2 regions of the Comamonas sp. FG99 genome follow, and region 1 is predicted to be linked to the other one. Evidence: riboswitches for the same ligand, from Rfam matches in the RefSeq annotation. Region 1 holds a riboswitch; the other holds the start of a gene.

Region 1 (4,675 bases):
CGGGTCGCCGCCCACCCCCTTGGCGGGTGGCTCACAGCTTTCCCTGCTGCAATGCAAATAATTCCTGTTTAGATTAGGATTGCACGCCAGCCTATCCCGTCCATTGCCACAGCCCATCCCCATGGCCCCATCCCGCCCGGTACTTCACTCCCTGATCCTGGCCTGCGCAAGCGCATCCGCCTGCCTGGCATGGCCTGCCGCCACAGCGGCCGACATAGCGGTGGGCACACCGCTGCAAGGCAGGCTGGAGGCCGCGCAGTCGCAGCGCTGGCGCGTGCAACTGCCTGCCGGCCATGTGGTGCAAGGCGATGTCAACGGCCCCGGCGCGGTGCTGGATCTGCTCGATGCCGAGGGCCGCCACCTGCGCCGGCTGGCCGATGCCGAGCACGGCCTGCAAGACTTTAGCTGGCAGGCGCAGGCTGGGCAGCAGTTGCAGCTGCGGGCCGGATCGCAGGGCGCCCCCTACACGCTGCAGCTGCGCCGCACACTGGCGCCGGCAACCGGCTCGGCCGCGCAAGCGCCCCGCCCCGAAAGCCAGCGCCTGCAGGCGCTGGCGCAATCCCTGGCGGCTGGCGGCAATACCGAGGCCTTCTGGCAGGAGCGCGAACGGCAGGGCACGCCGCTGGTCGAGCCGCTGTCCGAGCGCGAATCGCTGGTCACCTTCCTGTGGCGCGGCGGCGCGCAGACCCAGAGCGTGCGGCTGTTCGGCAGCCCTTCGGGCGAGCACGATCCGCTGCAGCGCCTGGATGCCAGCGACGTCTGGTGGGCGAGTTTTCGCATGCCGTCCAGCGCCCGCCTGTCCTACCGGCTCGCGCCCGACGTGCCGCGCGTGCAAGGCACGCCGCAGGAGCAGCGCCGCATGATCCTGGCCACCGCGCAGCGCGATCCGCTGAACCCGCATGTATTCCCGGCGCAGGCCGACGCGGGGCTCGACGCCTTCCAGGGCCATTCGGTGCTGGAACTGCCGCAGGCCCCGCGCCAGCCCTGGATCGCCGCCCGCTCCGGCGTGCCCCAGGGCCAGCTGACGCAGCACCTGCTGCCCAGCCGCATCCTCGGCAACGAGCGCGCGGTCTGGCTCTACCGCCCGGCGCATGCCAGGCCGCAGGCGCTGCTGGTGCTGTTCGACGCCCATGCCTACCGGCAGGACGTGCCCACGCCGCGCATCGTGGACAACCTGCTGGCCGACGGGCTGATCCCGCCCACCGCCGTGGTGCTGCTGGCCAACCCCAGCCCCGCAGCGCGCGCCGCCGAGCTGCCGCCCAACCCGCGCTTCACTCGTTTTCTCGACGAGGAGCTGATGCCCTGGGTACGCGCCCAGGGCCTGGCGCAGGCGCCCGCGGCCACGGTGGTCGCCGGCTCGAGCTACGGCGGCCTGGCTTCGGCCCATGCGGGCCTCATGCTGCCGCAGTGGTTCGGCCGGGTGCTGAGCCTGTCGGGCTCGTTCTGGTGGGCGCCGCCCGGCGAGCGGCCGGGCTGGATGATGCGCCGCTATGCCCAGGAGCCCCGGCGCGAGCTGCGCCTGTACCTCGATGCCGGCCGCTACGAAGCGGCGCGCGCGGGGCAGGACGGCATCCTGGAAACCAATCGCCATCTCGGCGACGTGCTGCGCGCCAAGGGCTACGCGCTGACCCAGCGCGAGCACGCCACCGGCCATGACTACCTGCACTGGCAGGGCGCGCTGGGCTGCGGCCTGGTGGCGCTGCTCAACCCCGAGCGCTTTGCGCAAGGCTTGCCGGTTTGCGACGGATTGAGCGACTGAGCCCCCGGCGCTTCCGCTACAATCCACCCGGTCAGGAGAGAGCCTTGCAATACAGGCCGCCGAAGGCGCAGGTACCCACTGAACGCTCAGGCAAAAGGACTGGCAAACGCCTTGCTCGCCAAGGCGTCACCTTGCTGGAGAGAGGTGCGGCGCACGCCGCATCCACCGAAGGAGCAAGCCCCGGTTACGGGGTGAATCTCTCAGGTAAAGCGGACAGCGGGGCAAACCGCATGCAGCGCCATCGGTGCGCGGCATGCGCCATTGATTTGCCCACAGCCACTCCGAGTTGCCCATGACCGCTTCCGCCCTCCAAACCACGCCGCTCAACGCCCTGCACCTGGAGCTGGGCGCCCGCATGGTGCCTTTCGCCGGCTACTCCATGCCGGTGCAGTACCCCGAGGGGCTGATCGCCGAGCACAAGCACACCCGCGCCAGCGCCGGCCTGTTCGATGTGTCGCACATGGGCCAGCTGCGCCTGGTGGGCCCGGATGCCGCCGCGGCCTTCGAATCGCTGATGCCGGTGGACGTGATCGACCTGCCGGTGGGCAAGCAGCGCTACGGCCTGCTGCTGAACGACGAAGGCGGCATCCTCGACGACCTGATGTTCTTCAACCAGGGCGAGGATTCGCTCTTCGTGATCGTCAACGGTGCCTGCAAGGCGACCGACATCGCCCATATCCAGGCACGCATCGGCGGCCGCTGCCAGGTGCTCCCCATGCCCGGGCACGGCCTGCTGGCGCTGCAGGGCCCGCTGGCGGTCCAGGCGCTGTCGCGCCTGGCGCCGGGCGCCGAGAAGCTGGTGTTCATGACCGGTGGAACATTCGATGTCGACGGCATTCCCTGCTTCATCACCCGCAGCGGCTACACCGGCGAGGATGGCTTCGAGATCTCGGTGCCCGGCGAGCAGGCCGAGGCGCTGGCGCGCAAGCTGCTGGCCCAGCCCGAGGTCAAGCCCATCGGCCTGGGCGCGCGCAACTCGCTGCGGCTGGAAGCCGGCCTGTGCCTGTACGGCAGCGACCTGGACACCACCACCACGCCGCCCGAGGCCGCGCTGAACTGGGCCATCCAGAAGGTGCGCCGCAGCGGCGGCGCGCGCGCCGGGGGCTTTCCCGGCGCCGACAAGGTGCTGGCGCAGATCGACAATCCCGCCCTGCTTGCGCGCAAGCGCGTGGGCCTGGTGGCGCTGGAGCGCATTCCGGTGCGCGAGCAGGTGGAGCTGCAGGATGCCGGCGGCAGGACCGTCGGCGTGGTCACCAGCGGTCTGCTCGGCCCCTCGGTGGATCGGCCCATTGCCATGGCCTATGTGGACGCGGCGCTGGCCACGGTGGGCCAAAAGCTCGACGCCATCGTGCGCGGCAAGCGCGTGCCGATGGAAGTGGCGCCCATGCCCTTCATACCGCCCAACTACTTCCGCGGATAACATCACGCAGCCGCCGGCATGCCTGCTGGCGGCCAACCCTTTCTTTCCCTCTCTAGCTCCCGGAGCCCACATGACTGTCAAATTCTCCAAAGAACACGAATGGATCAACGCCGCCGATGCCAGCGCGGCCGTGGTCGGCATCACCGTGCATGCGCAGGACGCGCTCGGTGACGTGGTCTTCGTCGACCTGCCCGAGGTGGGCGCGAGCTTCGGCCAGGGCGACGTGGCCGGCGTGGTCGAATCGGTGAAGGCCGCCGCCGACGTGTACATGCCCGTCTCCGGCGAGATCGTCGAAGTCAACGAAGCCCTGCGCGCCGACCCTTCGCTGGCCAACAGCGACCCGCTGGGCGCCGGCTGGTTCTTCAAGGTCAAGCTGGCCGATGCCGGCCAGCTTGACGGCCTGCTCGACGAAACCGCCTACAACGAGTTCGCCCAAGCAAGTTAAGCGTTGTGCGACGGGCGTTTTGCGTACACCGCGCCAAACGCCCGTCGTCCTGCTTCGCCTAACGCAAAACCCTCAACGTTCACCTCCCCTATGCTGATGCCCTCCACCCCGTCTCTCGCAGCGCTGGAAAACCCCAGCGAGTTCCTGCCCCGCCATGTAGGCATCGATGCCGCAGGCGAAGCGCACATGCTGTCCGCCATCGGCGTGGCCTCGCGCCAGGCGCTGATCGAGAGCGTGGTGCCCGCATCCATCGTGCGCCGCCAGCCCATGGAGCTGCCCGCGGCCGTAAGCGAAGCCGCCGCGCTGGATGAGCTCAAGGCCATCGCCGGCAAGAACCGGCTGCTCAAGAGCTTCATCGGCCAGGGCTACTACGGCACGCACACGCCCGGCGTGATCCTGCGCAACATCCTCGAAAACCCAGCCTGGTACACCGCCTACACGCCCTACCAGGCCGAAATCTCGCAAGGCCGCATGGAGGCGCTGGTCAACTTCCAGACCATGGTCTGCGACCTGACGGCCATGCCGATCGCCAACGCCTCCATGCTCGACGAGGCCACCGCCGCCGCCGAGGCGATGACACTCGCCAAGCGCTCGGTCAAGAGCAAAAGCAACCGCTTCGTGGTCGCGGGCGATGCGCATCCGCAGACCATCGAGGTCATCCAGACCCGCGCCGCTCCCATGGGCATCGAGGTGGCACTGGCCAACTCGCTGGAAGAATGGAACACGCTGCTGGACGGCGACTACTTCGCCGTACTGGCCCAGTACCCCGCCACCAGCGGCCGCATCGACGACCTGCGCGCCGACGTGGACAAGGCCCATGCCAGGCAGGCCGCTTTCATCGTGGCCGCCGACCTGCTGGCGCTGACCCTCATCGCCCCGCCCGGCGAATGGGGCGCCGACATCGTCGTCGGCACCACGCAGCGCTTCGGCATGCCCATGGGCGCCGGCGGCCCGCACGCCGCCTTCATGGCCTGCCGCGACGAATACAAGCGCTCGCTGCCCGGCCGCCTGGTCGGCGTGAGCGTGGACGTGCACGGCAAGCCCGCCTACC
Region 2 (4,675 bases), on a different contig from region 1:
GTGGCGGCAGGCCTGCTCCAAGCCATCGAGCAGGCGCTGCGGGCCGCAGGCATAGATCCGGGCGCCGGGGCGCACGGCGGCCAGCAGGGCGGCGTAGTCGGCGCGCCGGCCTTCTTCGCCCGCATGGACGTGCAGCCGCTCGCCATGCTGCGCCTGCAGGTCTGGCAGGAGCGCCATGCGCCGGCGCTGCCGGGCGCTGTAGTGGATTTCATACGAGATGCCTAGCGCCTTGGCGCGCGCGGCCATGGCGGCGATCGGCGTGATGCCTATGCCGCCGGCCACCAGCATCAGGTGCTGTGCGCTCTCGTCGAGCTGGAAGTGGTTGCGCGGGCCGCGCACCTGCACCTGCATGCCGGCCTGCAGTTGGTTGTGCACCCAGGCCGAGCCGCCGCGGCCGTGCTCCTCGCGCAGCACGGCGATTTCATAGATATCGGCCTGCTGCGGATCGCCGCACAGCGAGTACTGGCGTGAGATTCCAGTGTCGCCGCACTGCAGGTCGATGTGCGAGCCGGGCGTCCAGCGCGGCAGCTGGCGGCCGTCGGGGGCCTTGAGGCGTATGCGCAGCACGTCCTCGGCAATGGCCTCAACGCGGTCCACCAGCATGCTGCGGCTCGCCTGGCCGTGCGAGGATTCGCCTATGCGCACGGCCTGGCGCTGCTGCAGCAGCGCGGGGTTGGCGCGTTCGGGATTGCGCGCCGGGTCCCACTCGACCCACAGGTGCTCGGGGCCGCGGAACGAGGTGTTGGGCACATAGCTGAAGCGCTGCTCTGCCAGCCGCATATGGGGCAGGCGGCGGGCGAATTCCTCCAGGAAGATCTGCATCTCCATGCGCGCCAGGTTCTTGCCCATGCACTGGTGCGAGCCGTAGCCAAAGGTCAGGTGGTCGCTGGCGTTGTCGCGCTCGATGTCGAAGAAATCGGCATCGACGAAGTGCCCCTCGTCGTGGTTGGCCGACGAGGTGACGATGAGCAGCTTGGAGCCCGCCGGGATCGGCTGGCCGCCGATCACCACGTCCCGGGTGGCCAGGCGCCGCCAGGCGGCGACCGAGCCGTTGTGGCGCAGGCACTCTTCCACCGCGCCGGGGATCAGCGACGGGTCGCGGCAAATAGCCTGCCAGGCCTCGGGGTGCTGCAGCAAAAGCTTCACCGCGTTGGCGGTGGCATTGGCGGTGGTCTCGTGGGCGGCGACGATGCCGGCCATCATCATCGAGTGCAGGTACGAGTCGGTGACGACCTCGGGCAGCTCCCTTTGCCTGCGGATGCCGTACTGCATCCAGCCATCGGCATCGGGGTTGGCGCGCATCTTGTCCAGCACCTGGCCCGCGTATTGCCAGAACCGGCCCACCGCATGGGCCACCGCCACCTGCTCCTCGGGCCTGGGGCGGCCCCAGGTGTTGACCGTGTGGGCGATGCTGTACTTGCGCAGCGTGTCCATGTCGTCCTCGGGCACGCCGAGAAAGTGCATGGCCACGGTGAGCGGCACTTCCCACAGCATCTGGTCCACCAGGTCGGCGCGGCCGTCGGCTATGAAGCGGTCCACGTATTCGCGCGCCAGCCGGCGCACCATGGGCTCGTGGTGCGCCAGCTGCTCGGGCGTGAACGGCTCCATCAGCGCGCGGCGGCGCGGCATGTGGGCCGGCTCGTCCTCGTTGACCAGGGTGCGGTTGAGCGCGAAGCCGTAGGAGGCCAGCACCGCATTGGCCGCATCGCCCGTGGGCGTGATCTTCTCCAGCGCGATCGACGGGCTGTAGGTGAGGTTGTCGCGGAAGATGGCCTTGATGTCGTCGAAGCGTGTGACCACCCAGTAGCCCAGCTGCGGGCTGTAGAACACAGGCTCCTGCTCGCGCGCCCAGCGCACATACTCGGGCGGGTCCTGCTGGTAGCCGTCGCTGAAGGGGTCGAAGGCGGCGGCGCCCAGGCTCACCGGGCAACCGGTGGGGCCGCTGCGGCCCGAGGGCCGGGTGAGCTGGCTGTGGTCGATGGGGCAGCGGGCGGATGCCATGTTCACTCCAGCGTGATGTGCAGGTCCTTGATCAGCTTCTGCCAGCGCGTGCTCTCGCTGTTGATCAGGGCCTGGAACTGCTCGGGCGTGTTGCCCACCGGCTCCACGCCGAAGTCGATGAGCTTTTGCTTGACCGCGGGCTCGTTGATCGCGGCCACCACCTGCTTGTTCAGGGTGGCGATCACCGGGGACGGCGTCTTGGCCGGCGCCACCATGCCGACCAGCGCCGCCGCATCGACCTTGGGCAGGCCCAGCTCGGCGAAGGTCGGCACCTCGGGCAGCTGCGGCAGGCGCGTGGCATTGGCCACGGCCAGCGGCTTGACCTTGCCGCCCTTGATGAACCCCGCGCCCGCGGCCAGGTCCACCATCATCGCCGGAACCTGGCCGCCGGCCACGTCGCCCAGCGCAGGCGCCGCGCCGCGGTAGGGCGCATGCACCAGCGACAGGCCGGCCTCCACCTTCAGCAGCTCCATCGCCAGGTGGTGCGGGCTGCCCGCGCCGGCCGAAGCGTAGTTCAGCCCCTGCTTGCTGGCCTTGGCCTTGGCGATGAAATCGCGGGCATCGGCAAAGCCGGCGTTCGGATTGACCACCAGGATCATCGGAAAGCGTCCCATCAGCGTGACCGGCGCCAGATCCTTGGAGGGGTTGTAGCTCAGCGTCTTGTACAACACCGGGTTGTAGATCAGCGTGCCGTTGTCGGCCGAGAGCACGGTGTAGCCGTCGGCCGCGGCGCGCGCGGTTTCGGAGGCGGCGATCGCGGTGTTGCCGCCGGGCTTGTTGTCCACCACCACCGGCTGCTTGATGTGGGCCGACAGCGCCTGCCCGATGGTGCGGGCCAGGAAGTCCGAGCCGCCGCCCGCCGCATAGGGCACTAGCCAGCGGATCGGCTTGGAGGGGTAGGCATCGTCGGCCCAGGCGCCGGTGGACATGCCGGCCAGGGCGGACAGCGCCAGCAGGCTGGCGGCGAAAGCGCGTTTTTTCATCGAAAGTCTCCGTGAACAGGTTCTAAGCCATTGTGGCGCCATGCATGGCGCAATGGCAGAGAAAACCCGTATATCCAATATCAGGGGATTTCCCTATATTTGCCCCCAAGGCTGTCAGCCTGGTGATGCCGAGAGAGACTGTTGCGTGCCCGCGTGCCGCATACAGCGCCGAAGGAGCAACCGCCCCGGAAACTCTCAGGCAAAAGGATCGGCATCACCGTCCATGCACTCTGAAGAATGTCCGGCGCCGTTGTCCGCCGGGCATACCGAAGGAGCAAGCGATCATCGCCCCGGCGATGCTGCGTGAATCTCTCAGGTCCAGAACAGAGGGGGCGTCCGGTGCACATGGTGTGCCCGGGCTCCACCTTTGACACATCCGGGACCTGATCCATCATGAAGAAAACCATCGCCGTCATCGGTGGCGGAATCACTGGCGTGACCACGGCCTACGCGCTGGCCCAGCGCGGGTTTGCCGTCACCTTGTTCGAAAAGCAGCGCTACGCCGCCATGGAAACCTCGTTTGCCAACGGCGGGCAGCTCTCGGCCTCGAATGCCGAGGTGTGGACCCATTGGTCCACCATTCTGAAGGGCCTCAAGTGGATGCTCAAGAGCGATGCGCCGCTGCTGGTCAACCCCAAGCCAAGCTGGCACAAGCTCTCGTGGTTCTTCGAATTCCTCGCGGCGATCCCGCACTACCAGAGGAACACCGTTGAAACCGCCAGGCTGGCCATTGCGGCCCGCGAGCACCTTTTTGCCTGGGCCGCGCAAGAGGGCATCGACTTCGACCTGAAGCAGAAAGGCATCCTCCATATCTACCGCAACAAGGCCGGCTTCGAGCATGCGGGCATGGTCTCGAAGCTGCTGGCCCAGGGTGGGCTGGAGCGGCGCGCACTGACGCCGCAGGAGATCCGGGACATCGAGCCGACCCTGTCCGGCGCCTTCTATGGCGGCTACTTCACCGAGAGCGACTCGACCGGCGACATCCACAAATTCACCAGCGGGCTGGCTGCCGCCTGCGTGCGCCACGGGGTGCGCTGCCTGTACGGCCAGCAGGTGCTGTCCGTGGCGGCCGATGGCCGGCAGGCCCGCGTGACCGCGAGCGATGCGCAGGGCACGTCCACCTCCAGCTTCGACGGCATCGTGGTCTGCGCCGGCACCGCCAGCCGCATGCTGGCAGCCCAGCTGGGGGACCGCGTCAATATCTATCCGGTCAAGGGCTATTCCATCACCGTCAACCTGCTCGATGAAGCCAGCCGCGCCGCGGCGCCGGTGGTGAGCCTGCTGGACGACGAGACCAAGCTGGTCACCAGCCGCCTGGGCGAAGAGCGCTTTCGGGTGGCGGGCACCGCGGAATTCAATGGCTACAACCGGGATATCCGGGCCGACCGGATCCGGCCCCTGGTCGAGTGGGTGCAGGCCTGCTTTCCCGGTGTCAGCACCCGCAGCGTCGTGCCATGGGCCGGCCTGCGCCCGATGATGCCCGACATGCTGCCGCGCATCGGGCGCGGCAGCAAGCCCGGTGTCTTCTACAACACAGGCCACGGCCATCTGGGCTGGACCTTGTCGGCGGTGACCGCCAGCATGCTCGGGGATATTGCGCAGCAGGCGATGGGGCCGGCTGCAGCGGTGTAGCAGGCGAAGGCATGGCGCGGCATACCGCGCCGTGCCTTGCCCTCACTGCACCAAATCGT

Evidence for each region. Region 1 has a riboswitch for glycine ahead of gcvT (glycine cleavage system aminomethyltransferase GcvT). Riboswitches for the same ligand answer to the same signal wherever they lie in the genome.
Region 2: it holds a riboswitch for glycine, as region 1 does, so the genes downstream of both, ACODRX_RS03015 (D-amino acid dehydrogenase) here and gcvT (glycine cleavage system aminomethyltransferase GcvT) in region 1, are expected to answer to the same signal.

What each region holds. Positions count from the first base shown of each region.
Region 1 covers NZ_JBMDII010000048.1:8,145-12,819, reverse strand. Annotated here, with positions in the region: gene fes (enterochelin esterase) at 122-1,759, shown strand; glycine riboswitch at 1,782-1,871, shown strand; glycine riboswitch at 1,884-1,986, shown strand; gene gcvT (glycine cleavage system aminomethyltransferase GcvT) at 2,052-3,179, shown strand; gene gcvH (glycine cleavage system protein GcvH) at 3,250-3,624, shown strand; gene gcvP (aminomethyl-transferring glycine dehydrogenase) at 3,715-4,675, shown strand, end outside.
Region 2 covers NZ_JBMDII010000003.1:57,172-61,846, forward strand. Annotated here, with positions in the region: gene ACODRX_RS03005 (cytochrome P450/oxidoreductase) at 1-2,001, opposite strand, end outside; gene ACODRX_RS03010 (Bug family tripartite tricarboxylate transporter substrate binding protein) at 2,004-2,984, opposite strand; glycine riboswitch at 3,104-3,205, shown strand; gene ACODRX_RS03015 (D-amino acid dehydrogenase) at 3,378-4,616, shown strand; gene ACODRX_RS03020 (BUD32 family EKC/KEOPS complex subunit) at 4,659-4,675, opposite strand, start outside.